One region of the Micromonospora sp. DH13 genome, then DNA from elsewhere that is predicted to be linked to it. Evidence: riboswitches for the same ligand, from Rfam matches in the RefSeq annotation. Region 1 holds a riboswitch; the other holds the start of a gene.

Region 1 (14,345 bases):
CGGAGGCGAGGGTGCCCATCAGGGTCTGCGGCTCGCCGTTGACCCAGGTCACCTTGTTGACGTCCACGCCGGCGAGCCGGGCGTACGTCGGGAAGAGGTTGCGGACCACGGACGCCGGGGCGTCGGCGAGCTTCTTGCCCTCCAGGTCCTTCGGCGAGGCGATGTTCTTGCCCTCGACCGTCACGATGGCCGCCATGGTGCGCTGCTGGATCGCCGCGACGGCGACGAAGTCCTTGGCCTGGCCGTTGCCGAGCTGGAGCAGACCACCGGTGAGGTCGATGGGGCCGAAGTCGGCCTGACCACCGACGATGGTCTGGATCACCGCGCCCGTACCCTGACCGGGCTTGATCTCGACGTCGAAGCCGGCTTCCTTGAAGAAGCCCTTCTCCTTCGCCACCCAGGCGTAGGAGTCCCGGCCGAAGTTGCCAAAGGAAGTGAGGTACGTCACTTTCTCCAGTGACTTGCCGTCGCCGCCCTTGGCGTCGGACGCGTCCGAGTCGCTGCTGCACGCGGACACCAGGGTGAGGGCGGAGGCCAGGAGGGCCGCGGCGACCGTGCGGGTCAGCCTGTTCATCTGTGCACCATGTCCTTTCCGACCAGGGGCGATGCGCCTCCGGGCGGGTCGTCGAGAGCAACGGCGTCGACAGAGGGGGGAGCCGACGCCATCGTCGTGAGGGGACTCTTCGCCGGCACAGACTACGCAAGAGACCTGCCGGTGTAGCGAGGAGTGTGTGTTTCGGAACGGAAACGAACTGATCTCCACCCCGGACCGTCGCCTCCGGACGGCGGCGGGCTACTCTAGCTGCGATCCTGATGGTCCACTCAGGGAGGACACCGGCGATGATCCGACTGTCCGGCGTGTCCCGCACCTTCGACGGCCGGGCCGGCCGGGTCGAGGCGCTGCGGGGCATCGACCTCGACGTCGCCGAGGGCGAGTTCGTCGCCGTGCTCGGGCGCTCGGGCTGCGGCAAGTCCACCCTGCTGCGGATGATCGCCGGCCTGCTGCCGGCCACCGCCGGGGAGATCACCGTCGCCGGCACGCCCATCACCCGCCCCCGCCGCGACATCGCCATGCTGTTCCAGCGCCCCGCCCTGTTGCCCTGGCGGTCGGTGCTGGACAACGTGCTGCTGCCCGTGGAGATCTTCGGGTGGAAGCGGGCCGGGCACCGCGAGCGCGCCCGGGAGCTGCTCGACCTGGCCGGGCTCGCCGGGTTCGAGAAGCGGCTGCCGCACGAGCTGTCCGGCGGCATGCAGCAGCGCGTCTCGCTGTGCCGGTCGCTGATCGGCGACCCCCGGGTGATGCTCATGGACGAGCCGTTCTCCGCCCTGGACGCGCTCACCCGCGAGGAGCTCTCCGGTGAGCTCCAGCGGGTGCACATGACCAGCGGGGCCACCGTCGTCTTCGTCACCCACTCCATCGACGAGGCGGTGCTGCTCGCCGACCGGGTGGTCGTGCTCAGCCCCCGGCCGGGCCGGATCCGCGCGATCGTCGAGGTCGACATCCCCCGGCCCCGGACCCTCGGCCGCAACGCCCACCTCGCCGACGTCGCCCGGGTCAGCGCCGAGCTGCACGAGCTGCTGATGGAGCGCGACGCCCCCGCCGCGCCCGCCGCCTCCGCGCCCGCCGCCACCGGGGCCGGCGCGGAGGGGCGGTGACCATGCGGGTCAGCGTCTTCACCGAGCCGCACCGGGGCGCCACCTACGACGACCAGTTGCGCTTCGCCCGGGCCGTCGAGGCGGGCGGCTTCGAGGGGTTCCTGCGGGCCGACCACTACCAGTTCCTGGGCGACGATCCCGGCCTGCCCGGCCCCACCGACGCCTGGCTCACCCTCGCCGCGCTGGCCCGGGAGACCACCCGGATCCGCCTCGGCACCCTCGTCACCTCGGCCACCTTCCGGCTCCCCGGGCCGCTCGCCGTCATGGTCGCCCAGGTCGACCAGATGAGCGGTGGCCGGGTCGAGCTGGGCATCGGCGCCGGCTGGTACGAGCGGGAGCACACCTCGTACGGCATCCCGTTCCCCGCCGTCGGCGAGCGCTTCGACCGGCTCGCCGAGCAGCTCGAAGTGGTCACCGGCCTGTGGCGCACCCCCGTCGGCGAGACGTACAGCTTCACCGGCGAGCACTACCGCCTGGTCGACGCGCCCGCCCTGCCCAAGCCGGTCCAGCGGCCCGGCCCACCGGTGATCGTCGGCGGGAGCGGCCCCAGGCGCACCCCCGAGCTGGCCGCCCGGTACGCCGACGAGTTCAACGTGCCGTTCAAGAGCGTCGCCGAGACCGCCGCCGCGTACGAGCGGGTGGTCGAGGCGTGCGACCGGCACGGCCGCCCGACGTCGGGGCGGGGGCCGCTCGTCCTCTCCGCCGCCATCGCGGTGGCGATCGGGCGCACCGACGCCGAGGCGCGGCTGCGGGCCGCGCCGCTGCACGCCAGGAGCGCCCTGCCGCCGGAGGATGCGGTGGTCGGCTCGCCCGCCCGGCTCGTCGACCGGATCGGCGAGTTCGCCGCCGTCGGGGCGACCCGGGTGCACCTGCGGCTGACCGACCTCGCCGACCTCGACCACCTGGAGCTCGTCGCCGCCGAGGTGCTCCCGTACCTGGGGCACGCCGACGCTCCCGCCACTGGAGGCTGACCGCATGACCGACGTGATCGACGGGACCGAGCTGGGCCCGGTGGGCCAGGAGATCGTCTACGAGAACGACCGGGTGCGGGTGTGGCACATCCGGCTGGAGCCGGGCGAGCGGCAGCCGCTGCACCGGCACGACCACCCGTACCTGGTGATCGCCGTCCAGGGCGCGAAGAACGTGGTGCAGACGATCGACGGCACCACCATCGACGCGGACGAGCCGACCGGCGGGGTCGTCTACCGCGACCCGGGTGCCGTCCACATGCTCACCAATGTCGGGGATACGACGTACCTGGCGCGGCTGGTCGAGCTCAAGTAGTCCCAGGCCGGGCGCGTCGGGCGCGCCGCGCGGTGCCAAGGTGGCGATCGGACGCACCGGGCCGTAACGTGCCCGACATGGCCTTTCGGACGTGGGGCAAGCCGCTGTCCACCGCGCTCGGGGTGAGCATGCTGGCCGGGGCCGGCCAGCTCGGCGTCGCGTACGGCTTCGGCATCGTGCGGATCGCCGGCGACTTCACCGACGCCACCGTCAACCGGTGGCCCGCCCAGCTCGTCTGGGTGGGCTGGTGCGCGGCGCTCGCCGCCGTGGTCGGCGCGGTGGTCACCGAGCGGCTCGTCAGCGCCGACCCGGTCACCGGCACCACGACCGGGCGGCTCGCCCTGGCCGGCGCGGCGGCCCTGGGCGCGACCGTCGTCGCGCCGCTGTGCATGCAGCCGGCCCGGGCCACCCAGCTCAACAGCGTGGACCCGGTCTGGGCGATGGGCATCTGCGCGACCCTCGGCGCGGTGGTCGGTGCCGGCGCGGCGCTCGCCGTGCTGCTGCGCCCACCGCTGGGCTGGAACGTCGCGGCGGTCGCCGGCACGGTCTGGTTCGTCGCCCTGGTCTCGGCCCTGCCGGCCCTCGCCGGCACCGGCCCGCTGCCGACCGTACGCCTGGGGGTGTTCGAGCCGGGCTGGCTCGCCGCCGACGCGGCGCAGGGGCTGGCCACCATCGTCCTGCCGTTGGTGGCCCTGCTCGCGGGCGCGGCCTCCGGCGCGTTGGCCCGCCGACGTGGGCACCCGCCGCTGATCGCCGGCGCGACCGGGGCGGCGGGCCCCGTGCTGGTCGCCTTCGCCTACCTGACCGCCGGCCCCGGCGACTCGGCCGACCGGTACCAGCTCGCGCCCTACTACGGTGCCCTGCTCGCGGTCGCCACCGGCCTGCTCGGCGCCACGGCCGCCGCCCTGGCCCGCTGGCCCCTCTTCGCCCGCCCCGCCAGCGCCGACCCGCTGGCCGACGGGCCGGCCGGCGTCGATCCCGCGGCCGGTGTGCCGGCGGCCGACCTGGCCCGGGCCGGGGGTGCGCCCCTGCCCGGAGCGCTCGGCGCCCGCCCGCCCGGGACGCTCCGCGCGGCCCTGTCCGGGATGCGCGCCGCCGGCCTGACCAGGGGACGCGGCGTCGGCCTGCCCGGCTCGCCCCGCGCGGGCGGGCAGCAGGGCGCAATCGAGCCGACGGACATCCTCCGGCCGCTGCCGACCGGGCCCACCCCGCCGGTGGCCGGCGACGCTGACGGGCCCGACGGCCCGGCCGACCTGGCCGCCCCGCCGGGCGTGACCACGGCCCGCCGGGTCCCGGCGACCATCGGCGACCCGCTGCCGGACGACCGCACCGGCGACGCCGCCCGCAGCGGAGGCCCCCGCAGTCGGGGCGACGAGGGCCGGGTCGGGGTCGACGGTCCGGCGGGCGCTCCCCCCGCCCACTGGGAGTGGCCGATGGCCTCCGGCACGACCGCCGCCCGACCCACCGACGCGGCCAGGCCCACCGACGCCGCCAGGACCGGCGAGGCGACCGGGACCGGCGGGGCGACCGATCCGGCCCCGAGCGGCGGGGTCGTCGACACCACCCCGGCTGGCGAGCCCGCCGCCGCCCAAGCCGGCGAGCCCGTCACCTTCGCCGAAGCCGGCGAGGCCGCCGGCCCCGCCCAGGCCGGTGAGGTCGCCGCCGCAGGTCAGGTCCCCGCCGCGTCGGCGGGCGAGGCCACCAGCGTGAACAGGACCGGCGAGGCCGCCGACCCGGCCCTGACCGGCGGACTGAGCGACCCGGTCCCGACCGGCGGACTGAGCGACCCCGTCCCGACCGGCGGACTGATCGACCCGGCCCTGACCGGCGGACTGAGCGACCCCGTCCCGACCGGCGAGCTGATCGACCCGGCCCTGACCGGCCAGGCCACCGAGCCGGCCCTGCGGCCCCGCCCCCGGCTGCCCCTGCCCGACCTCGACCAGGCGGCGAGCTGGGACGCGTTCGGCAACGCCGCCCGGCGGTTCGCCAGGCCGGCGTCCGAGCGCCACGTGGTCGGCGAGACGCAGCTTCCACGCGGTGAACCGGTCGAACCGGGCGAACCGGGCGGCCTCTGGCAGGCCGCAGCGAGGACGACCGGCGCGGCCCCCGCCGACGGGGCGGGACCGGCCCCGGCCGGCGAGCCCGATGCCGCCCTCCCCGCAGATGCCGGTACGTCTCCGGAGGACGCGCCCGCCGGCCGGTCCCGGCTCCTGCGGCCCCTCTTCCGGCGCGGCCGGACGCGGGCGGGAGACGACGTGGGCCCGGCGGCCGAGCGGGACGACCGCCACGACCCGGAACCGCTGCCGGCGCAGGACGAGGAGTACGTCGACTGGGTCACCGGCCTCGCCCGCCCCGTGTCGGGCGAGGACGGTGGGTCGACGGACGCCGACCGGCGCTCGCTGCGCCCCTCCGGCCGGCACCACCGGGACTGACCCCGCCGCCATGTCGGCGACGTGGCGGGGTCAGCCCCGACGGGACACCCCCACGTCGCCGACATGGCGCCGGGCTCCGGGCGCCACGGGCGCCGGGCGCCGGGCGCCGGGCGCCGGCAAAGCCAGCCCGGCGGGGCGCGGGCGGGCCGGGGTCAGGCCAGCGGCAGGTACACCCGGCCGCCGGAGGAGACGAACTCCGCCGACTTGTCCTGCATGCCGCGCGCCGCGTACTCCTTCAGCTCCTGGGTGATCTTCATGGAGCAGAACTTCGGGCCGCACATCGAGCAGAAGTGCGCGGTCTTTGCCGGCTCGGCCGGCAGGGTCGCGTCGTGGTACGACCGCGCCGTCTCCGGGTCCAGCGAGAGGTTGAACTGGTCGGACCAGCGGAACTCGAACCGCGCCTTCGACAGCGCGTCGTCCCACGCTTGCGCGCCGGGGTGGCCCTTGGCCAGGTCCGCCGCGTGCGCCGCGATCTTGTACGCGATCACGCCGGCCTTCACGTCGTCCCGGTCGGGCAGGCCGAGGTGCTCCTTGGGCGTGACGTAGCAGAGCATCGCGGTGCCGAACATGCCGATCATCGCCGCGCCGATCGCCGACGTGATGTGGTCGTACGCGGGGGCGATGTCGGTGGTCAGCGGGCCGAGGGTGTAGAACGGGGCCTCGTGGCACCACTCCTGCTGGAGGTCCACGTTCTCCTTGATCTTGTGCATCGGCACGTGGCCGGGGCCCTCGATCATCACCTGCACGTCGTACTCCCAGGCGATCCTCGTCAGCTCGCCGAGGGTGCGCAGCTCGGCGAACTGGGCCTCGTCGTTGGCGTCGGCGATGGAGCCGGGGCGCAGCCCGTCGCCGAGGGAGAACGTCACGTCGTAGCGGGCGAGGATCGCGCACAGCTCGCGGAAGTTGGTGTAGAGGAAGTTCTCCTCGTGGTGCGCCAGGCACCAGGCCGCCATGATCGACCCGCCCCGGGAGACGATCCCGGTCACCCGGTCCACGGCCAGCGGCACGTACGGCAGCAGCACCCCGGCGTGCACCGTCATGTAGTCGACGCCCTGCTCGGCCTGCTCGATCACCGTCTCGCGGAACACCTCCCAGCTCAGCTTCACCGGGTCGCCGCCGACCTTCTCCAGGGCCTGGTAGATCGGCACCGTCCCGATCGGCACCGGCGAGTTGCGCACGATCGCCTCGCGGGTCTCGTGGATCCGCTTGCCCGTGGACAGGTCCATCACGGTGTCCGCGCCCCACCGGGTGGCCCAGGTCAGCTTCTCCACCTCCTCGGCCACCGAGGAGGTGACCGCCGAGGTGCCGATGTTGGCGTTGACCTTCACCAGGAACGCCTTGCCGATGATCGCCGGCTCGCACTCCGGGTGGTTGACGTTGAGCGGCAGGACCGCCCGGCCGGCGGCGATCTCGTCGCGGACGAACTCCGGGGCCATCCCCTCCCGGATCGCCACGAACTCCATCTCCGGGGTGACGACCCCGGCCCGCGCGTACGCGAGCTGCGTCGGGCGCTTCCCGTCCGCCCCCGCGAGCGGGGTGCCCGCCCCCCGCACCGGCGCGACGTCGCCGCGCCCGGCGATCCACGGCCCGCGCAGCGGCGGCAGCCCCACCTCGGGGTCGGAGCCGGGGCCGGAGGTGTCGTAGAGCCGGACCGGCGGGTTGTCGCCGGTCAGGTCGACCTCGGCGAACGGCACCCGGACGTCCGGCCGGGCCCCCTCGACGTAGACCTTGCGTCGTGCCTGCATGACTGCCTCCCAGGTGGTGGTCAGGACCAGCCGAAGTGGTCCAGCGGGCCGCGTCCCGCGCCCAGTTCCCAGTCCCGTGCGCCGGTCAGCGCGCGGGTGACGTACTCCTTGGCGGCCGCGACCGCCGCCGGCACCGGGTCCCCGGCCGCCAGCCGCACGGCGATCGCCGCCGAGAACGAGCAGCCGGTGCCGTGGCTGTGCCGGGTGCGCACCCGCCGGGCGCGCAGCAGCGTGGTCGCCCCGCCGCCGACCAGCACGTCCACCGACTCGCCGGCCGCGTCCACATCGCCGCCGGTGACCACCACGTGCGCCGGGCCGCCGGCGGCGAGGGCCTCGGCGGCGGCCACCATCTCCTCGACCGTGGTCACCGGGCGTCCGGTGAGGGCGGCGGCCTCCGCGCAGTTCGGCGTCGCCACCTCGGCGTACGGCAGCAGCCGCTCGACCGCCTCGGCCACGCCGAGCCGGTGCCCGCTGGTGGCGACGAGCACCGGGTCGACGACGAGGTGCGGCAGGCGTCCCGCCCGCGCGGCGTCGGCGACCGCGTCGGCGACGGCCGGGTTGCCGAGCATCCCGGTCTTCACCGCCCGCACCCGGAAGTCGCCGAGCACGCTGTCGAGCTGCTCGGTGACCGTGCGCGGCGGCAGCGGCAGGACGGCGTCCACGCCCCGGGTGTTCTGTGCGGTGACGGCCGTGAGGACGCTGGTGCCGTACGCGCCGAGCGCCGCGAAGACCTTGAGGTCGGCCTGGATGCCGGCGCCCCCGCCGGAGTCTGAGCCGGCGATGGTGAGCACGGTCGTCGGGGTCACCTGGTCGCCTCGCTCGCTCGGCGGTCGGTGGTCGCGTCGGTGGTCGGGGTCGCGGTCGGGACTGTGGCGGTGGTTGCGATGGAGGGCTCCGCGCACGATTGGCCGGCTCGCGCCTCGGCCCAGGCGGTCGTCAGCGTGGCGGCTGCCTCGGCCGGCTCCGGGGCGCGCATGATCGCGCCCTGCACCGCCACCCCCGCCGCGCCTGCCGCCAGGCAGGCGCGCACCTGCTCCGGGGTCTCGATGCCACCGAGGGCGAGGACCGGCACGGGGCTGAACCGGATCAGCTCGCCGAGCCGCCGCGGCCCGAGGGGTGGGCCGTAGCCGGGCTTCGACCTGCTCGGATACACCGGGGAGAGGGTCGCGTAGTCCTCGGTGGTCAGTCGCGCCAGCTCGGCCGCGTCGTGGCAGGAGCGGCCGACGAGCCACGGGCGGGGACGACCGGCGGGGCCGGGGCGATCAGCGGGGCCGGGGTAGCCGGGGCGACCGGCGGGGCCGGGGCGGTCGGCACGGTCGGCGCGATGGACCGGTTCGGCGAGGGCGTGGTCGGGGCGCGGCGGCGGGTACGGGCCGGCGGCCGGGAGGTGCACGGCGTCGCCGCCGAGCGGGTCGGGGCCCGCCACGAGCAGGGTGCCGCCGGCCTCGGTGAGGATCGGCCGCAGGTCGGCGGCGAGCGCGGCCCGCTCGGCGCGGGGCAGGTCCTTCTCCCGCAGCACCACCCAGCGCACTCCCCCGGCCACGGCACCCGCCACCACCCGCACGAGCGCCCCCGGCGCGCTCCCTCCCATGACGTCCCCTCCCCGATCGGCGAGCAGGACGACGCCGCAGGGCGTCGGTGGCAAGATCTTGGAAGATTCCGGCCCCTGGAGGGGCCATTTCCTTCCAAGATCCGCAAGGGGCGGGGTGGGGGGTGAGGCGGGAGGCGGGGCAGAGGGCGGGGTGGGGGGTGGGGTCACAGGGCGGGCCTTCCCTCGTCGGGGGTGGAGGCCAGCGCGTGGAAGCGGCGCGGGATGCGGCCCGCCCCGGCCGCCAGGCGGCCCGCCTCGACCGCGTACCGCATGGCGCTCGCCATGGCGACCGGGTCGGCGGCGCGGGTGACGGCGCTGGCCAGCAGCACGGCGTCGCAGCCCAGCTCCATGGCCAGCGCCGCGTCGGACGCCGTGCCGATCCCCGCGTCGAGGATCACCGGCACGTCGACGCTCTGCCGGATCAGGCGGATGTGGTGCGGGTTGTTCACGCCCAGGCCGGAGCCGATCGGCGCGCCCGCCGGCATCACCGCCGCGCAGCCGACGTCGGCGAGCCGCCGCGCCAGGATCGGGTCGTCCGACGTGTACGGCAGCACGGTGAACCCGTCCGCGACCAGGGTCTCGGCGGCGCGCAGCAGCTCCACCCCGTCGGGCAGCAGCGTGCGCTCGTCGCCGATCACCTCCAGCTTCACCCAGTCCGTGCCGAACGCCTCGCGGGCCAGGTGGGCCACCTTCACCGCCTCGCCGGCCGTGTAGCAGCCGGCCGTGTTCGGCAGCAGCCGCACCCCGCACCGGTCCAGCAGGTCGAGCAGCCCGCCGCCCATGCCGGGGGCGGTGTCGACGCGGCGCAGCGCGAGCGTCACCAGCTCGGTGCCGGACGCCCGGATCGCCTGCTCCAGCGCGTGCAGGCTGGCCGCGCCGCCGGTGCCGAGGATGAGCCGGGACCCGAACGTCACGCCGCCCAGCTCGAACGAGGAGCCCTCGTGGGACATGTCGTCACCCGCCCTGGGCGGCGCTGAGCACCTCGACGTGGTCGCCGTCGCGCAGCGGGGTCGCCGGCCAGCCGCCGCGCGGCACGACCTCGCCGTTGACCGCGACGGCGAGGCCGCGCCGCTGGTCGGTGACCAGGCCGACCGCGTCGGCCACGGTCGCGCCGGCGGGCAGCGTACGCCCGGTGCCGTTCACCGTCAGTTCCATGTGGGTGTTCCTCCTCGGATGCGTCCTCGGCCCGCCACCGGGACGGGATGCGCCGGCCCGGGCCGGACGCGATCGGCCGGGTCGGCGGCGGCGCGGTCGGACCGGTGACGCGGATCGGTGACGCGGATCGATCGGGTCGGTCGGGGCGGCGACGGTCAGCCGGGCAGTCGCTGGCCGGCGAACCGTTCGGGGGTGCAGGGGGCGAGCAGCGGGTCCGCCGTCGTGGGGGCCGTCGGCCCGGTGACGATCAGGTCGGTGACGAGGTCCGCGGTGACCGGGGTGAGCACGATGCCGTGCCGGTGGTGGCCGGTGGCGACGAGCACGCCGGGCCGGCCGGGCAGCGGCCCGATGATCGGGGCGTTGTCGGGGGTGCCGGGGCGCAGCCCGGCGGTCGCCTCGACCAGCTCGTACTCGGCCAGCTCGGGGACGAGATCCACGGCGGCGCGGAGCAGCCGCAGCACCGCCCCGGCGGTGACGTCGGTGTCGGCGCGTTCCTCGACGGTCGCGCCGACCACCACCTCCCCGTCCTCGCGGGGCACCAGGTAGACGGGTTCGCCGTCGGCGTACCCCCGGACGACGTGCCGGAAGCCCGGCGGGCCGCCATCGGGCGCGCGCAGCCGCAGGATCTGGCCCTTGACGGGCCGGACCGGCAGCCCGGTGAGGGCGGCGGCCCCGCAGCCGGCGGCAACGACGGTGACCCTGGCGTCCAGGTCGGACAGCGCCCGCACCGCGCCCGTGACGAGGGTCGCGCCGGCCCGCTCAGCGGCGGTGCGCAGCGCCGTGACCAGCCGCCGGGGGTCGACCTGGTGGTCGCCGGGGGCGACCGCGCCGCCGCGCACCCGGGTGGCGAGCGCCGGTTCGCGGTCGCGCAGCTCCGACGGGCGCAGTGGGCTGATGGGCAGCCCGAGGTCCCGCTGGTACGACCAGAGCCGCTGTGCCTCGGCCAGGTCGTCGCCGGTGAGCCCGACGACGAGGGTGCCCTCGGTGCGGTATCCGAGGTCGACGCCGCTGGCGGCGGTCAGCTCGGCGGCGAACGCGGGCCAGCGGGCGGCCGAGGCGACCAGCAGCCCGGTCAGCTCCCGCTCGCCGAAGTAGGCCTCGGCGACCGGCGACAGCATCCCGGCGGCGACGTGGGACGCGCCCGACCCGGGGGCCGGGTCGTGCACGGTGACGCGCAGCCCGCGCGCCGCGCACCGCCACGCGACCGCCAGCCCGACGGCCCCGCCCCCCACCACCGCCACGTCGGCAAGGAAGGGCCCCCTGTTAACGCTTTCTGCATAGGAAGGGTCCCTTCCTAACCCGTCGGCGCGGGCTGGCACCTCGGCGCGGGCTAGCACGTCAACGCCCCGAGCAGCTCGGCGGTGGCCCGCGCGGGATCGGCGGCGGCGGAGAGCGCCCCGACCACCGCCACCCCGTACGCCCCGGCGGCGCGCAGCGCCGGCACCGCCGCGGCGGTCACCCCGCCGATGGCGATCACCGGCACCGCCACGGCCCCGGTCACGGCGCGTACCCCCTCGGGGCCGATCGGGTCCGGCAGGCCCGCCTTGGTGTCGGTGGCGTGGCAGGGGCCGACGCCGAGGTAGCTGGCACCGCCGGCCACCGCCTCGGCGGCCGGCCCCGGTGCGCGGGCGGTCGCGCCGAGCACGGCGGTGGGGCCGAGGACCCGGCGGGCCGCCGCGACCGGCAGGTCGTCCGCGCCGACGTGGCCGCCGGCCGCGCCGACCGCGAGCGCCACGTGCAGCCGGTCGTTGACCAGGCACATCGCCTCGTACGGGGCGCACAGGGCGACCGCCCGCCGGGCCAGGTCGTACGCCTCGCGGTCGGTGGCGTCGTCGGTGACGCGGACCTGGACGACCAGCTCGGCGCGGGCCACCGGCAGGGCGGCGCGCAGCACGGCGAGCGGGTCCCGCCCCGGCCGGGTGTCGGTGATCAGATGCAGTCGCCCAAGGGACGGCACGGCAACTCTCCTCCCTGCGCCGGCATTACCCGGATCAGGTTCGACGGTCGGGGGCTCCAGCCCCCCTCTCAGCCCGGTACACCGGGCTCCCGTGGGTTACGTCCGTGTCACCGTACGACGAATCGGCTGATCCGCCAAGGGATCCGACCGGTGGTCCAGACCACGGTCAGCCGGCCGGCGAGCCGCTTCTCCCCATTCCTCCGCATGCGCCGGATAGGTCGATCGCCGATACCGAATCGTTACACGCCGACGCCTTGCCGGAAACGAGTCCAGCGGCGCTAATTTGTTCAACCGATCGACATATTTCGGCGCGTGGCCTCGGCGTGGCCCGCACCGACCTACCGGTACGCGGCTCCTGGCGTGGTCGCGCACCCGATCCGACCGGTGAGCGGCCCTGGCGTGGCCGCGCACCGACCAGCGGTACGCGACCCCCTCGCGTACCGGTCCGACAGGTGCGGGCCCGGCCCGCACCGACGTTACAGGTGCCTGGGCCCTGGTCTGACCCAGGCACCGCACCGACCGGGGACGGTCTGCGGCGAAGTCCTCCCCGAGCCCACCACTGTCCAGCTCGGACAAAAGGAGCATGGAGTGTCTCCATCCCGCCGCCGCCGCATACCTCGCGGCATCCTGAGTTCCTCACTTCTCAGCCTGTCCCTCGTCGCCACCGGCCTGGTCGCCGGCACCCCCGCGCAGGCCGCACCGGCCGCCGCGCAGGCGGCGCCCCTGGCGGCCCCCGTAGCGGCCGCCGCCACCGACCCGTTCTCGGTGCTCGTCTTCTCCAAGACCGCCGCCTTCCGGCACGACGCGATCCCGGCCGGCATCGCCGCGATCCAGAAGCTCGGCGTCGACAACGGCTTCACCGTCGACACGACCGAGGACGGCGCCGCGTTCAACGACGCCAACCTCGCGAAGTACCAGGCCGTGATCTGGCTGTCGACCACCGGTGACGTCCTCAACGCCGACCAGCAGGCCGCGTTCGAGCGCTACATCAAGGCCGGCGGCGGCTACGCCGGCGTCCACGCGGCCTCGGACACCGAGTACGACTGGCCCTGGTACGGCAAGCTGGTCGGGGCGTACTTCAACAACCACCCCGCCAACCAGCAGGCCACCGTCAAGGTCGAGGACCACGCCCACCCGTCCACGGCCACGCTGCCGGACAAGTGGTCCCGGTTCGACGAGTGGTACAACTTCCGGACCAACCCGCGCGCCAACGTGCACGTCCTGGCGAGCCTGGACGAGAAGTCCTACACGCCGGGCAGCGGCGCGATGGGCGCCGACCACCCCACCGCCTGGTGCCAGGACTACGACGGCGGCCGGGCCTGGTACACCGGTGGCGGCCACACCCAGCAGTCGTACGTCGAGCCCGAGTTCCTCACCCACCTGCTCGGCGGCATCCGCACCGCCGCGGGCGTGGAGAAGGCCGACTGCGGCGCCTCGAAGACCTCGAACTTCGACAAGGTGACGCTGGACAGCAACACCAACAACCCGATGGAGCTGGACATCGCTCCGGACGGTCGGGTGTTCTACGCCGAGCGTGACGGCCGGGTGCAGATCATCAAGCCGGACACCAGCAACACGGTCACCGCGACCAAGCTGGACGTCTTCACCGGCAACGAGGACGGCCTGCTCGGCCTCCGCCTCGACCCGGACTTCGCCACCAACAAGTGGATCTACCTCTACTACGCGCCGGCCGGTGGCGGCCCCCGCAACTACCTGTCCCGGTTCACCGTCAACGGTGACGCCATCGACAAGGCCACCGAGAAGGTCGTCCTCCAGGTCGACACGCAGCGCAACACCTGCTGCCACGCGGGCGGCAGCATGACCTTCGACTCGAAGGGCAACCTGTACCTGGCCACCGGCGACAACACCAACCCGTTCGAGTCGAACGCGTTCACGCCGATCGACGAGCGGGCCGGCCGGCAGGACTACGACGCGCAGCGCAGCGCCGGCAACACCAACGACCTGCGCGGCAAGGTGATCCGGATCCACCCGGAGGACGACGGCACGTACACGATCCCCACGGGGAACCTGTTCGCGCCGGGCACCGCGAAGACCCGTCCCGAGATCTTCGGCATGGGCTTCCGTAACCCGTTCCGGATCGGCGTCGACCAGAAGACCGACACCCTCTACGTCGCCGACTACGGACCGGACGCCAACTCGGCCAACCCGGACCGCGGCCCCGAGGGCCTGGTGGAGTGGAACATCGTCGCCACCGCCGGCAACTACGGCTGGCCGTACTGCACCGGCAACAACAAGGCGTACAACGACTACACCTTCCCGAACGGGCCGAGCGGGGCGAAGTTCAACTGCGCCGCGCCGGTGAACGACTCGCCGAACAACACCGGCCTGACCAACCTGCCGCCGGCCATCCCGGCGACCGTGGACTACGGCTACGCGGGTGACCCGCGCTTCCCCGAGATCGGCGGCGGCGGCGCCCCGATGGGCGGCCCGGTCTACCGGTACGACGCCGACAGCACGTCGGACCGCAAGTGGCCGGCGTACTACGACGGCAAGGCGCTCCTCGG
Region 2 (14,345 bases), on a different contig from region 1:
GGCCGGCGTGGTCCGGGGCTCCCGGCGTGGCCGCGAGATCGCGTACGCGTTGGTCGACGAGCACGTCGCGCACATCGTGGCCGACGCGGTCAGTCACGCCGGGGAGGCATCATGAGCGAAGGCACCGCCGTCCGGAACACCCGGCAACGCTCCGCGGTGAGCGCGCTGCTGGGTGAGGTGGAGGGCTTCCACAGCGCGCAGGACCTGCACGCCATGCTCCGCGAGCGCGGCGAGCGGGTGGGGCTGACCACCGTCTACCGCACGCTGCAGGGGCTGGCCGACGCGGGTGAGATCGACGTGATGCGCCCGCCGGGCGGCGAGCACCTCTACCGGCGGTGCAGCGAGGGCCACCACCACCACCTGGTCTGCCGGGTCTGCGGCCGCACGGTCGAGGTCGCGGGGCCGACCGTGGAGGCCTGGGCGGAGCGGGTGGCGGCGCAGCACGGGTACGCCGACGTCAGCCACACCCTGGAGATCTTCGGCACCTGCCCGGCCTGCACCGGCTGACAATTCCGACCCGTGCCCAGCCGGGGCGACCGTGGCACGCTGTGCGGCGTGAAAATCTACGCCGATCGCTTCCCGACCGCCGCCCGTCAGTTGCTCACCGACCTGCTCGTCCTCGCCTGGGTGTACGCCGCGATCCGCTTCGCCCTCTGGGTGCACGACCTGGTGGAGAAGCTCGCCGTACCGGGGCAGAAGCTGGAGGGGGCCGGCGGCGGCCTGGCCGACAACCTGGCCGAGGCCGGCGGCAAGGTCGGCCGGGTGCCGCTGGTCGGCGACGAGCTGACCGCCCCGTTCACGAAGGCCGCCGAGGCGGCGCGGGCCGTCGCCGAGGCGGGCCGCGACCAGCAGGAGCTGGTCGGTCAGCTCGCGCTGGCGCTCAGCATCGCCGTGCTGGTCTTCCCGCTCGGCCTGGTGCTGTTCGGCTGGCTGCCGCTGCGGCTGCGCTGGATGCGCCGGGCCGCCTCGGCGAAGGCGCTGGCCACCGGCCCCGCCGGCCGGGACCTGCTGGCCCTGCGGGCGCTGGCCGGACAGCCGCTGGGGAAGCTGGCCCGGATCGCCCCGGACGTGGCCGAGGCGTGGCGGCGCGGCGACGACGCCACCGTCGACGCGCTCGCGGCGCTGGAGCTGCGCCGACTAGGCCTGCGCACGGGCCGCTGACCGGCCCGGCCTGCCGGACCTGCCGGAGCGCACCGGCGAACGTGGGGCCTGCCGGGCCCGCCGGAGCGCACTGGCGGGCGTCGGACGGACCGGCGGGCCTGCCGGTCGCACCGGCGCGCGTAGGGTCTGCCCCGCCGCGCCGACGTCCGGCGGCACGTGACGCCACGTGACTCGCCGCCCCGACGCCGCCGCCCCCTCCACCCCCTTTGCTCTGCACCCACATGCGCAGCACTCACGCAGCGCGACCACACGCCGCTCCGTCGGCACGGTCCGCGATCTTGCCGAGTGGCTGCTCAAACCAGGTGCTGCGTGGATGGGTGCAGAGCAAAGGGGGCGACGAGACGTGTCGGGGGCGGCAAGGTCGTGACGCAGGGTCAGGCCGACCGGCGGCCTCGGAGAAGCCACGACCGTGACGCAGGGCAACCGGCACGCGGGCCAGCCCGCCAGCGCCGCCACGACCGTCTCGTCTGCCGCGCCCGCCGTGGTTGTGCGCACCAGAGGAAGAGGATTAGATAGGCGTCGATACGTGCGCCTTGGGGTGCCTGCCCTACGCCGGTTCCGGGGTGCCGGGAGGGAGCGACCCATGTCCGTGTCTCGCAGGCGGTCGATCGTCGCGGCCGGCGCCGTCGGCGTGGTGGCGATGCTCGCCGCCACGCTCCTCGGGCTGCCGCCGGCACGGGCGGCGACCGGTGACGGCTCGCCCACGGACCCGAACATCGCGTTCGTCGGCCGCTGGGACAAGAGCAACAGCACCGCGTACGTGCCGAACTGGGCCGGGGCCTACCTGAAGACCGGGTTCACCGGCACCACGGTCAAGCTGCGGCAACGCCGCACCATCGACCTCTACTACAGCATCGACGGGGCCGACTTCACGTACCTGACCAACGTCAGCGGGACCGTCAACCTGACCCCCGCCCCGCTGCGCGCCGGCAACCACACGCTGCTGGTGTCGTACCGGGTGGTCGGCGGCTCGTACACCGGGGACGCGGTGTTCCAGGGGCTGACCCTCGACGCGGGCGCGACCACCCTGCCGACCCCGGTGCGGCCCCGGCTGATCGAGTTCGTCGGCGACTCCATCACGCTGGGCACCACGTCGTCGCGGGTGGCGCTGACCGCGTACGGCTGGCTGACCGGCGAGCAGCTCGGCACCGAGCACACCCAGCTCGGCTACGGCGGGGGTTGCCTGGTGGCCACCGCCGACGGCTGCGTCAGCGTGGCCGCGCAGTTCCTCAAGACCGGGTACGCCGCCACCAGCCCGAACTGGGACTTCAACCGCTACCAGGCCGACGCCGTCGTGATCAACCTGGGCACCAACGACCGCGGCCACGGGGTGAGCGGCGCGGACTTCCAGAGCCAGTACGCCACGTTCATCCGTACCGTGCGGGGGAAGTACCCGCGCGCGGCGATCTTCGCGCTGCGTACCTTCAGCGGCCGGTACGCCGCGGAGACCGCCGCCGCCGTCGCGACGGTGACCGGCGGCGGCGACCGCAACGTGTTCTACGTGGACACCACCGGGTGGCTGCCGGCCGACGGGCTGAGCGACTCGGTGCACCCGAACGACGCCGGTCACCGGGCGATCGCGGCGCGGCTCGCCCCGATCGTCGCCGCGAAGCTGGGCACCACCCCGACGCCCGGCACGACCACCCCGCCCGCCACCACCCCGCCGGCCACGACCCCGCCGGCCACCACGCCGCCGGCGGGCACGACCGGCTGCTCCGTCGGGTACGCGGTCACCGGCCAGTGGCAGGGCGGCTTCCAGGGCGAGGTCACCGTCCGCAACACCGGGACCGCGCCGGTCGACGGCTGGACGGTGCAGTGGACGTTCGCCGACGGCCAGCGGATCAGCCAGGCGTGGAACGCGAGCTACGCGCAGAGCGGCGGCACCGTGCGGGCGACCAACGCCAGCTGGAACGGCACGATCGCGGCCGGCGCGACGGTGAGCTTCGGCTTCCTGGCCGACGCCCCCGGCGCGAACACCCGGCCGACCGCGTTCACCCTCAACGGCGCCGCCTGCGCGCTCTCCTGACCGCTCGCGTCAGCGCAGGTAGGCCGCCAGGCCGATCTGCTGGTCGCGCAGCGCGGTGGCGACCACGCCGGCGATCTGCCGGGCACCCGCCGCCTCGAAGTGCGTGTGGTCGTTGCAGAAGAACGCGCCCACCGCACCCGAGCCGTAGTCGCCGTTGTTCGGGCACAGCCCGAGCCGGTTGTAGAGCGTGTAGCTCAGCCGGTGCAGGTCGATGACCGGTACGTCGTTGGCCGCGCCCGCGTCGAACGTCTCGGTGAGGAAGCCCCGGTTGCCGACGGCGGTGCTGCCCGAGCAGGTGATCGCGGCGGCCGGGGTGAGGAAGACCGGGCGCGCGCCGCGCTGCTTGGCCGCGTTGGCCATCACGCCGAGCAGCTGCTTGTACCGCGCGGAGCCGACGTGCCGGTTGCAGTTGGGGTCGCCGTCGTTGATGCCGAACTGGATGAACAGGTAGTCGCCGGCCTTCATCCCGGTGCCGGAGTTCAGCATGGCCTGCCAGCGGGTCGAGTACGTCTCCGGGCTGACCACGCACTCGCCGGCCGAGTTCTTCGTGGTGGTGACGTTCGGGTCGTACAGCCAGGTCTGGATGCTGCGCCCGCCGACCGCGCTGTTCACCACGGTCGCGTTGGCGTTGAGGTACTGGCCGAACTGGTTGCCCCAGCCGACCGGGCAGGCACCGCTGGAGGACGGGTTGGCGACCGTGGAGTCGCCGGCCAGCCAGACGGTGACGGGGGCCTGCGTGGAGGGCGTCGGGGTCGGCGTACGGGACGGGGTGGCCGACGGCGACGACGGGGTGGACGGCGGCGCGCACGGCGTGGCGGTCGGCGCGCCGGTGCACGGCAGCCCGTTGAGCGAGAACGCCGTCGGCACCGGGTTGGCGGTGGTCCACGCGCCGTTGAAGCCGAAGCTGACGCTGGCGTTGGTGCCGATGGAGCCGTTGTAGCCGGCGTCCCTCGCGCTGACCGCCGACCCGCTCTGGGTGACGGTGGCGTTCCACGCCTGGGTGACCCGCTGCCCGGTGGCGAAGGACCAGGTGAGCGTCCAGCCGGAGACCGGGTCGCCGAGGTTCGTGATCGTGACGTCCGCGCCGAAGCCGCCCTGCCACTCGCTGGTGACCTTGTAGTCGACCCGGCAGCCGGTGGCCGCTGCGGTGGCGGCCCCGGCCGCGACGGCCACCCCGCCCGCCAGGACAGCCAGCGCGATCGCGACCACCCCGACGGCACGCCGATACGCCGCGCCCCACTTATTGATTGATGAGATTCGATTCATACGCGCATGCTACCCGGCCGTGCCCGCCGCCCGGCCCAGCTCGGCGGCCGACCGCCGGCCGGCCGCCGAGCCGCTCGTCTAGGGTGGGGCGGTGCTCTACTTCCTGATCGTCGTCGCCGTGCTGCTGCTGGCGTACGCCGCCGTGCTGGTGAGCTTCGTCAAGCGGGGCCGCAAGATCCCGCCGCAGGCGTACCTGGTGCTGGCGCTGCTCAACGGGCTCATCCTGGCGGCCGTGCTGGCCTGGGCGATCGCTTCCCGCTGACCGGCCCGCCTTTCACTCCGGCGGGATGCGGCGGCGGACGTCGTCGGCGGTGGACGGGCCCGGCGTCCAGCGGGCCACCCAGGGCAGGTCGGCCGGCGGCGTGATCACCCCGTCCTCCAGGGCGGCGTACCGACCGGCGAGGATCCGCCGCGCCGCCGCCACGTCGACCGAGTCGGTGTTGGCCCACAGGCCCGTGAACAGGGCGTCGACCCGCAGCCGCGCCTGGCGGCAGAACAGGTCGGCCAGCTCGACGTTCTCCGGGCGGGTGTCCTTCTCCGCGTACGCCCGGACGCAGACCGCGCTCATCGCGAACAGCTCCGCGCCGATGTCCACCACCCGGCCGAGGAACGCCTGCTTGCGCTCCATCTTCCCCTGCCAGCGGGACATCGCGTAGAACGTCGACCGGGCCAGCTTGCGGCTGTACCGCTCTACCTGGCGCAGGTGCCCGGCGAGCGGGCCGAACTCCGCGTACGCCGTCGGGGTCTGCCCCCGGCCGACGGCGAGGGTCGGCAGCCACCGCGCGTAGAACGCGCCCGCCCGCGCGCCGGCCTTCGCCTTGCGGCCGAGCCCGGCGTCCGGGTCGATGATGTCGCCGGCCACGGACAGGTGGGCGTCGACGGCCTCGCGGGCGATCAGCAGGTGCATGATCTCGGTGGAGCCCTCGAAGATGCGGTTGATCCGCAGGTCCCGCAGCATCTGCTCGACCGCCGCCGGGCGCTCGCCCCGGGCGGCCAGGGAGTCGGCGGTCTCGTAGCCGCGCCCGCCCCGGATCTGGATCAGCTCGTCGCCGATCTTCCAGGCCATCTCGCTGGCGTACAGCTTGACCAGCGCCGCCTCGATCCGGATGTCGTTGCGGTCGTCGTCGGCGAGCAGGCAGCACAGGTCGAGCATCGTCTCCATGCCGTACGTGGTGGCGGCGACGAAGGCGAGCTTCTGGGCCACCGCCTCGTGCTCGCCCACCGGCCGGCCCCACTGGACGCGGTCGGCGGCCCACTCCCGGGCCACGTTCAGCGACCACTTGCCCGCGCCGACGCACATCGCCGGCAGCGAGAGCCGCCCCGTGTTGAGGGTGGTCAGGGCGATCTTGAGGCCCTTGCCCTCGCCGCCGATGACGTTCTCGGCCGGCACGAACACGTCGTGGAACCGGGTGAGGCTGTTCTCCAGGCCGCGCAGACCGGTGAACTCGTTGCGCCGCTCCACGGTGATGCCCTCGGCGTCGCCGTCGACGACGAACGCGGTGATCCCGCCGCGCCGCCCCTGCGTCGCCGGCACCCGGGCCATCACCACCAGCAGCGTGGCCACGGTGCCGTTGGTGGCCCAGAGCTTCACCCCGTTGAGCCGGTAGCCGGTGCCGTCGGCGGTCGGCTCGGCGGTGGTCGCCAGCCGCGCCGGGTCGGAGCCGACGTCGGGCTCGGTGAGCAGGAACGCCGACACCTCGCCGGCGGCGAGCCGGGGCAGGAAGCGCTGCTTCTGCTCGGCGGTGCCGAACATCTTGAGCGGCTGCGGCACGCCGATCGACTGGTGCGCCGACAGCAGCGCGCCGATCGCCGGGCTGACCGAGCCGGCCAGCATCAGCGCCCGGCAGTAGTGCAGGTTGCTCAGCCCGAGCCCGCCGTACTTCCGGTCGATCTTCATGCCGAACGCGCCGAGCCGGGCCAGGCCCCGGAACACCTCGTCGGGGATGCGGGCGTCCCGCTCGATCGCCGCGCCGTCGACCTCGGCGGCCAGGTACGCGCGCAGCCGTCCCAGGAACTCCTCGGCGCGGGCGTCCTCGGCCGGATCGGCGCGCGGCCACGGGTGGATCAGGTCGAGCCGGAACCGCCCGAGGAACAGTTCCTTGCCGAAGCTGGGCCGGTCCCAGGCCGACTCGCGGGCCGCCTCGGCGACCTGCCGGGCCTCCTTCTCGGACACCTGCCCGGCCTCCGCCGGCAGCGGCCCGGTGCTTCCCTGGGCCGGCGTCGGGCCGGCGTCGTCCGCCGCCGCGCTCGCCTGCGCCGGCTGCGGGCCGGCGCCCGGCGTGGCTCCCTCCGCCGGGTCGGGCGCGGGTCGGCTGTTCTGCGTCGTGGTCACGGCTGCCTCCTCGAACCTCGGTCCGGATGCGTCGACGTGCTCGACTCACAAGCGACGCTACCCCCGGTTGTTACCCAGGGGTAGCGTCGCGTGCACTTCGGATTTCCGACAGCGTCGCCGCTGGTCGCAGCGGGCGCGGTCAGTCGCCCGTCAGCGTCTGCGGGTCGTCATCGTCGTCGTCGATGTCGTCCTCGCCCCAGTTGCGGCGGGCGAACGGCAGGAAGACCCAGAAGGTCAGGAACCACACGGCGGTGACCGCGGTGAGCACGAACGCGATGCCCCGGTCCAGCACGAAGTCGGTGATCAGCAGGACCGCGCTGACCATCGAGACGAGCATGAAGCCGAGCCCGCCGCTGGCCATCCGGTGGGCGAAGCGGACCAGCTCCGGCTTGCGGCCCTGCCGGAACAGCGCCCGGTGGAAGGCCACCGGGGAGATGATCATCGCGGTGGCGGCGGCGGCCGACAGCAGCGCGACGATGTAGACGTCCTTCTGGAAGTCGCTGGTCCTGGTGAAACCGTTGCTGAACGGCAGCGTCAGCAGGAACGCGAAGAGGATCTGCACACCGGTCTGCGCGACCCGCAGCTCCTGGAGCAGGTCGGCGAAGTTGCGCTGCCAGCGCTGCCGCTCGGTTTCCTTGGACACGCGTTACCTCCGGGGGCGACGGTACTGCCGGCGGGTGCGGCCCGCCGGCAGCATCGCCATTGCCCGATCGGATCGACGACGAAACCCATTCACGCCCGCGCCCGCGCGGGACGGCGGGGCGCGGCCGGGCCCGATCGGAAGCGGTCACGCCCCCCGGCGGATCCGGCCCGCGTACCGGGCCTCCAGGGCGTCGTTGTGCGCGTCGCCGCCGGCGATGTTGGCCGACAGGTAGACCGGGGGCGGCTCCCCCGCCGCGAGCAGCCGGGCCACCACCTCGACGGTGACCTGCTGCGCGAGCAGGGCCGCCGTGATCGAGGAGACCGCGCCGACCGCGCCGCCGCCGGGCAGCGGCAGGGTCGCGTCGCCGTACGGTGCGCCGTTGTCCAGCACCACGTCGGCGAAGTCGGCCAGCTTGCGCCCCGACGGGTGCCGGGACGCCATCCGCGCCGAGTGCTGCGCCGACGTGATGGCGACCAGTCGGTGCCCCCGCCCGGTCACCAGCGCCGCGAACTCCACGATCGCCCCGTTGACCCCGGAGTTGGAGGCCACCACGAACACGTCGGACGGGTGGACCGGGGCCAGCTCGTAGAGGCGGTGGGCCACCGCCGGATCCCGCTCCAGCAGCGGGCCCAGGACGTCGACCGGGGCCCCGCCGCGCAGCACCACGTCGCGCAGCGCGATCCGGTTGGTCGGCACCAGGCCGCCGGCCCGGCCGGCGATCTCCATGGCGAGGGCCTCGGAGTGGCCCGTGCCGAACGCGTGGACCACCCCGTCGGCGCGCAGCGCGTCGGCGATCAGGTCGGCCGCCCGGCCCACCGCCTCCCGCTGGCTGGCCGACACCCGGCCGATCGTCTCCGTCACCACCGCCAGGTAGTCCTCGGCGCTGACCGTCATGCGTCGTCCTCCGTCCCCCGGCTGCCGTCCGGCGTCTCGCCGGTCCCGTCGGTCCTTGTCCGGCCGCCGGCCACCGTTGCCCGGTGGCGGGCCAGCCAGTCCACCGCGAAGTCGACCGCGGCCCGCTGGCGCATCAGCCGCCCCGTCCCGTCGCCGACCGGGCCGACCCGCACCGCGCCGGTCGCCTCCAGCGCCGCCCCGAGCCGGGGGAAGTCGCTCTCGTCGAGCACGATGTCGTCCCACCCCGCCCAGCGCCGGCCGCCGTCCGGGGTGCGCACCGCCGCGCCCTCCCGTCGCCTCGGTGGGGCGGGCTGCCGGTATTCGGCCAGGTGCAGCGACGTGTTCGAGTCGTGGCCGACGCCGAGCAGCAGCACGTCGGCGTCGGCGTCGTAGAGCCGGCCCAGCGGCGAGTCCTCGCCGAGCATGCCGGCCAGCCGGTGCCCGGCCACGATCCGCTCGGCGGCGGGCCCGAGGGCGGCGAAGGAGACCTGCGGGTGGTCGCTGCGCCGGGCACCCGGCCAGCCCCGGACGGTCTCGGCCAGCGCCCCCATGAACCGGCTCGGGGTGACCGCCGGGTCGAAGCCGGGCGTCTCGGCCCGGATCACCGGCCACCACTGCGCCGGCACCGGCGGGTTGGTCCATTCGGCCGGGTCGCTGTTCTCCGGCGTGTGGGTGGGCACCACGACCGTGCCCCGCTCGCCGAGCACGTCGCGCAGCGCGAGCGCCACCGCCTGCGCGCCGCCGCAGACGAACCCGAGCGCCTTCAGCCCGGCGTGCACGAGCACCACCGTGCCCGGGCGTACCCCCAGGTCGGTGAGCTGCGCGGCGAGCGAGGCGCGGGTGTGCGGCCGGGCGGCCGGTGCCGGCGTCATCGGGCCGTGGCCGTGCGGGCCAGGATCGCCTCGGCCAGCGGGCCGGGTGCGGCGTCGGGGATCCAGTGCGACACCCCGGCCAGCGTGACGGGGCGGTAGTCGCCGGTCACGTGGGCGGCGCAGGCCCGGGCGGCGACCCGGCCGACCGCCGTGTCCCGGTCGCTCCACACGTACGTGGTCGGCACCGACACCGGCCCGACCGCCGCGAGGTCCTTTCCGGACATCGCGCGGTACCAGTTCAGGGCGGCGGTCAGCGCGCCCGGGGCGCGCATCGGGTCGGCGTACCGGGCGACCCGGGCGGCGTCGCCGATGCCGCCGAGCAGCCGGCGCAGGGCGACGGCCCGGAACGCCAGCAGCACCTTCTCGGCCTTGCCGGGCTTGCGGAACAGCGCCATGTACGACGAGCGGGCCTTCTGCTCGGTGTCGGTGGCCAGCGCGTGGGCCATCGCGGCGGGGTGCGGGACCGACACGGCGGTGAGGGTGCGCACCCGGTCGGGGTGGGCGGCGGCCAGTCCCCAGGCGACGATCGCGCCCCAGTCGTGCCCCACCACGTGGGCCGCGTCGACGCCCAGCGCGTCGAGCACCGCCGCCGCGTCGGCGACCACCTCGGGAATGCGGTACGCCTCGGCCTCCGCCGGCCGGGCGCCGGGCGAGTAGCCGCGCTGGTCGAGCGCGTACGTGCGCAGCCCAGCGGCGTGCAGCGCCGGCGTGACCTCGTCCCACTCGCCGCTGTGCTGGGGGAAACCGTGCAGCAGCAGCACCGGCTCGCCGTCGGCCGGCCCGCCGGCGTGCACCTCGAACGTCAACCCTCGCGCGTCGACCCGCATGATCGGCAGCCTACCCAGGCCGGGGCCGGTCACTCGTACTGGTTTCTCGGGGCGGGCACCTCCCGCCAGGACTCCACGGCGAGGTAGGGGATCTCGGCGTCGTTGACCGGGTCCCGCCCGACCCGGTCGCTGTAGCGGCCGGTGACCTCGACCCAGGTGTCGGGCGGCAGGCCCAGGGGCACGTCGCCGGTCATGCCCAGCTTGACGGGGCGGCCGTCGGCGGCGCAGCAGGAGAGCACCATTCGGGCCAGGATCGGCTGCCCGTCGGGGCCGGGCGCGATGAACCCGGTGAGCCGGACCCGCCGCTCGCCGATCGACGCGCCCCGCTCGAACAGGGCCCGGGAGGCGTAGTCGAGGACGGTGACCGGGGCCGGGTCGCCCGGCGGCAGCGGCGGGTAGTCCGACTGCTGCTGGCCGGCGAGCGCGGTGCCGGCCTGGCCCACCGCGTACGAGCCGAGGGCCGGCGGGGCGACCAGCAGCAGCCCGAGCACGGGCAGCAGGAGCAGCCAGCCGACGCGCGGCCCGTGGTGGCCGTGCCCGTGCCCGTCGTCGTCCTCCGCGTGCCCGCCCGTCCCGGGCCCGTCGTCGGCCCCGTGGGCGTCGCCGCGCGGCGTGGGGCGCAGGTCGTACCACAGGGTCATGACGGCGGCGGCGATCAGCACGAGCCCGGCGGCGATCAGGAACGGCCGCAGCCCCTCCTTGACGTAGCGCAGGTAGAGGTCGGTGACGCTGGCCCGGACCACCGCGCCGCCGAGCAGCAGCAGGACGACGGCCTGCGCCTGCCGGTTCACAGCAGCACCGCCCCGGCGAGGCTGGCCACCCCGACGGCGACCACGAACGTCGCCGGGGCGAACCGGACCGCGAACCGGCGGCCGAAGACGCCGGCCTGCATCGAGATCAGCTTGAGATCGACCATCGGACCGACCACCAGGAAGACGAGACGGGAGGTGAGGGAGAACTGCGACAGCGACGCCGCGACGAAGGCGTCGGCCTCCGAGCAGATGGACAGCAGCACGGCGAGCACGGCCAGGGCGAGCACCGACAGCACCGGCTTGTCGGCCAGGGTCTGCAGCCAGCGCTCCGGCACCAGCACGTTGATGCTGGCGGCGGCCATCGCGCCGACGACCAGGAAGCCCCCGGCGTGCACGACGTCGTGCCGCACGGCCGCCCAGAAGGCCGCGCCGCGCGACGCCCCGTCCAGCTCGGGCCGGCGCGGCAGCCGGATCCAGTCGGCGCGGCCGAGCCGCAGCCAGAGCCACCCCATGACCATGGCGACGACCAGGCTGGCCACCGCCCGGCCGAGCACCATCTCCGGTGCGCCGGGGAAGGCGACGGCGGTCGCGGCGAGCACGACCGGGTTGACCGCCGGGGCGGCGAGCAGGAACGCCAGGGCCGCCGCCGGGGTGACGCCGCGCCGGATCAGCGACCCGGCGATCGGCACCGAACCGCACTCGCAGCCGGGCAGCACCACGCCGGCGGCGCTGGCCACCGGCACCGCGAGGGCCGGGTGCCGGGGCAGCGCCCGGGCCCAGAACGAGCGCGGCACGAAGACCGCGATCACCGCCGAGAGCAGCACCCCGAAGACGAGGAACGGCACGGCCTGCACCAGCACCGAGACGAAGACCGTCGTCCAGGTCTGCAGCCGGGGCGCGGACAGCGCGTCGGCCAGCGGCGCGCGGAACACGATCAGGAGGACCAGCAGCGCGGCCAGCACCTCGACCGAGCCGATCCGGCCGCCGAGCGACCGTCGCGGCCCGCCCGACGCCGCCTCCCCCTGGGGTACGTCCGGCCCGTCCCCGCCGCCCGGCCCCGTCGCCGGGGCCCGCCCGTCGGGGCCGGCGGGCGGCGCGGAGCTGTCGGTCGTCGACGCCACGGTCTGCTCCCTGGAGGCGGGTGAGGTTCGGCGGCGCGACACTATCGCGCCCAGCGGGCCGGGTCGATGGACGACGCCGAAACGGCGGTGACCGGGTTCCGGGATCCTCCCTCGTGAGCTGCGGAAAGATCACTTTGCCCGGTGATCTTCCCGGGTGTTAGCGTCGGGGAGACAACTTCACATCCGACAGGGGAGCGCACAGCGCTGAGAGTGCGGGCACCGCCCGCAGACCCTCGAACCTGATCTGGGTAATGCCAGCGCAGGGAGTTCGGTCGACCTCCAGCCGCGTCGACGTCCGGTGCACCGGGCGCGGCGTGCGTCTTCTCCTGGTTCGTCAAGGACTGGGAGCCACCATGAACCACACCGACAGCAACCGCTGGCGCACGATCGACATCGTGGTCGCCTCGGTGATCGCCGTCGCCTTCGGCGTCATCTTCTGGGCCTGGGGCCTGGTCTGGAGCGCCACCGAGGGGGCGTTCGCGTTCTTCCCGCCCGCGCAGACCCTGCTCTACGGGGTCTGGCTGATGCCGGCCGTGCTCGGCGGCCTGGTGATCCGCAAGCCGGGCGCGGCCCTGTACTGCGAGACCGTCGCCGCCGTCCTGTCCGCCCTGCTGGGCAGCCAGTGGGCCGGCACGGTGATCCCGCAGGGCATGGTCCAGGGCCTCGGCGCGGAGCTGGCGTTCGCCGCGTTCCGCTACCGCTCCTTCCGGCTGCCGACCGCGCTGCTCGCCGGGGCGCTCACCGGCGTCGGCGCCGCCCTGTTCGACTTCCTCGTGTGGAACGCCGAGTACGACCTGACCGGCTACCGCCTCCCGTACGCCCTGCTCACCGTGGTGAGCGCCACGATCATCGCGGGCGCGGGCGCGTGGGCCCTCCTGCGCGCCCTGCTCACCACGGGCGCCCTGGACCGCTTCCCCGCCGCCCGCGCCCGCACCCCGATCTAGCGCGCGGTTCCACATGTCGATCAAGAGGTTTGCGTCAGCCGAGCGCGCTCTCCTGACGCGAACCTCTTGATCACCGACGGCGGGCGGAGGGGGCGGGGAGGCATGGCGGTACGGGCGCGGGTGGTGTTGCGGGGGTTCGGGTGGCGGCACGCCGGGCGGCGGGCCTGGGCGGTGCGCGGGGTGGACCTGAGCGTCGAGGCCGGCGAGCGGGTGCTGCTGCTGGGGCCCTCCGGGGCCGGCAAGAGCACGCTGCTGGCCGCGCTGGCCGGGCTGCTGTCCGACGACTCGGGCGAGCAGGAGGGCACCGTCGAGGTCGACGGCGTCGACCCCCGCGCCGACCGGGACCGGGTCGGCATCGTCTTCCAGGACCCGGAGAGCCAGCTCGTGATGGCCCGCTGCGGCGACGACGTCGCGTTCGGGCTGGAGAACCGGGGCGTGCCCGCCGGTGAGATCTGGCCCCGGGTGGACGAGGCGCTGCGCCGGGTCGGCTTCCCGTACGACCGGGACCGCCCGACCGCCGCCCTCTCCGGCGGCGAGCAGCAGCGGCTCGCGCTGGCCGGGGCGCTCGCCCCGCGGCCGGGGCTGCTGCTGCTCGACGAGCCGACCGCCAACCTCGACCCGGCCGGGGCGGCGCTGGTCCGCCGGGCCGTGGCCGACGCCGTCACCGCCGACACCGCGCTGGTCCTGGTCGAGCACCGGGTCGCCGAGGCGCTGCCGCTGGTCGACCGGGTGGTGGTGCTGGAGCCGGGCGGCGGCGTCCGCGCCGACGGGCCGCCGGAGGCCGTCTTCGCCGCACACGGCGACGCGCTCGCCGCCGAGGGGGTCTGGGTGCCCGGCCGGACGGTGCCGCCCCGGCGGGCCACCGCCGCCTGCGGCGCGGCGCTGCTCACCGCCGACGGGGCCGGCCTGCCGCCCCGCCTCGCCCCGACCGACCTGGCGGTACGCGCCGGCGAGGCGCTCGCCGTCCTCGGCCCGAACGGTGCGGGCAAGTCGACGCTGGCGCTGCTGCTCGGCGGCCTGCTGCGGCCCGGGGCGGGGCGGATCGAGGCGACCCGGGAACTGGCCGGGCGGGACGCCGCCACCGCGCCGCACCGCTGGCGGGCGCCCGCCCTGGCCCGCCGGATCGGGTCGGTCTTCCAGGACCCGGAGCACCAGTTCGTCACCGGCACGGTCTACGACGAGCTGGCCCTCGGGCCGCGCCGCACCGGCCACGGCGAGGCCGCCGTCCGGGCCACCGTGGACGGGCTGCTGGACCGGCTGCGCCTGGCGCGGCTGGCGCGCGCGAACCCGTACACCCTCTCGGGTGGGGAGGCGCGGCGGCTGAGCGTGGCGACGGCCCTGGCCACCGCGCCCCGCCTGCTGGTCTGCGACGAGCCCACCTTCGGCCAGGACCGGCGCACCTGGCTGGAGCTGGTGGACCTGTTCGCCGAGCTGCGCGACGGCGGGCACGGCGTCGTCGCCGTCACCCACGACGCGGACTTCGTGGCGGCCCTGGCCGACCGGCGGC

Evidence for each region. A riboswitch is a leader RNA that binds a small molecule or an ion and turns the genes downstream of it on or off. The one in region 1 is predicted to bind thiamine pyrophosphate.
Region 2: it holds a riboswitch for thiamine pyrophosphate, as region 1 does, so the genes downstream of both, LPA42_RS20350 (ECF transporter S component) here and LPA42_RS24370 (thiamine phosphate synthase) in region 1, are expected to answer to the same signal.

What each region holds. Positions count from the first base shown of each region.
Region 1 covers NZ_JAHWGR010000029.1:27,190-41,534, forward strand. Annotated here, with positions in the region: gene LPA42_RS24315 (ABC transporter substrate-binding protein) at 1-574, opposite strand, end outside; gene LPA42_RS24320 (ABC transporter ATP-binding protein) at 841-1,656, shown strand; gene LPA42_RS24325 (LLM class F420-dependent oxidoreductase) at 1,659-2,627, shown strand; gene LPA42_RS24330 (cupin) at 2,632-2,940, shown strand; gene LPA42_RS34235 (hypothetical protein) at 3,018-5,372, shown strand; gene thiC (phosphomethylpyrimidine synthase ThiC) at 5,525-7,117, opposite strand; gene thiD (bifunctional hydroxymethylpyrimidine kinase/phosphomethylpyrimidine kinase) at 7,138-7,923, opposite strand; gene LPA42_RS24350 (thiamine phosphate synthase) at 7,920-8,708, opposite strand; gene LPA42_RS24355 (thiazole synthase) at 8,873-9,658, opposite strand; gene thiS (sulfur carrier protein ThiS) at 9,663-9,863, opposite strand; gene thiO (glycine oxidase ThiO) at 10,019-11,104, opposite strand; gene LPA42_RS24370 (thiamine phosphate synthase) at 11,194-11,820, opposite strand; TPP riboswitch at 11,815-11,922, opposite strand; gene LPA42_RS24375 (ThuA domain-containing protein) at 12,409-14,345, shown strand, end outside.
Region 2 covers NZ_JAHWGR010000021.1:79,505-93,849, reverse strand. Annotated here, with positions in the region: gene LPA42_RS20415 (metalloregulator ArsR/SmtB family transcription factor) at 1-115, shown strand, start outside; gene LPA42_RS20410 (Fur family transcriptional regulator) at 112-507, shown strand; gene LPA42_RS20405 (hypothetical protein) at 556-1,161, shown strand; gene LPA42_RS20400 (cellulose binding domain-containing protein) at 1,745-3,187, shown strand; gene LPA42_RS20395 (cellulose binding domain-containing protein) at 3,197-4,453, opposite strand; gene LPA42_RS20390 (hypothetical protein) at 4,545-4,715, shown strand; gene LPA42_RS20385 (acyl-CoA dehydrogenase family protein) at 4,728-6,647, opposite strand; gene LPA42_RS20380 (DUF6328 family protein) at 6,925-7,428, opposite strand; gene LPA42_RS20375 (sugar isomerase domain-containing protein) at 7,573-8,322, opposite strand; gene LPA42_RS20370 (aminoglycoside N(3)-acetyltransferase) at 8,319-9,194, opposite strand; gene LPA42_RS20365 (alpha/beta fold hydrolase) at 9,191-10,021, opposite strand; gene LPA42_RS20360 (TIGR03943 family protein) at 10,051-10,812, opposite strand; gene LPA42_RS20355 (permease) at 10,809-11,750, opposite strand; TPP riboswitch at 12,073-12,178, shown strand; gene LPA42_RS20350 (ECF transporter S component) at 12,248-12,838, shown strand; gene LPA42_RS20345 (ABC transporter ATP-binding protein) at 12,941-14,345, shown strand, end outside.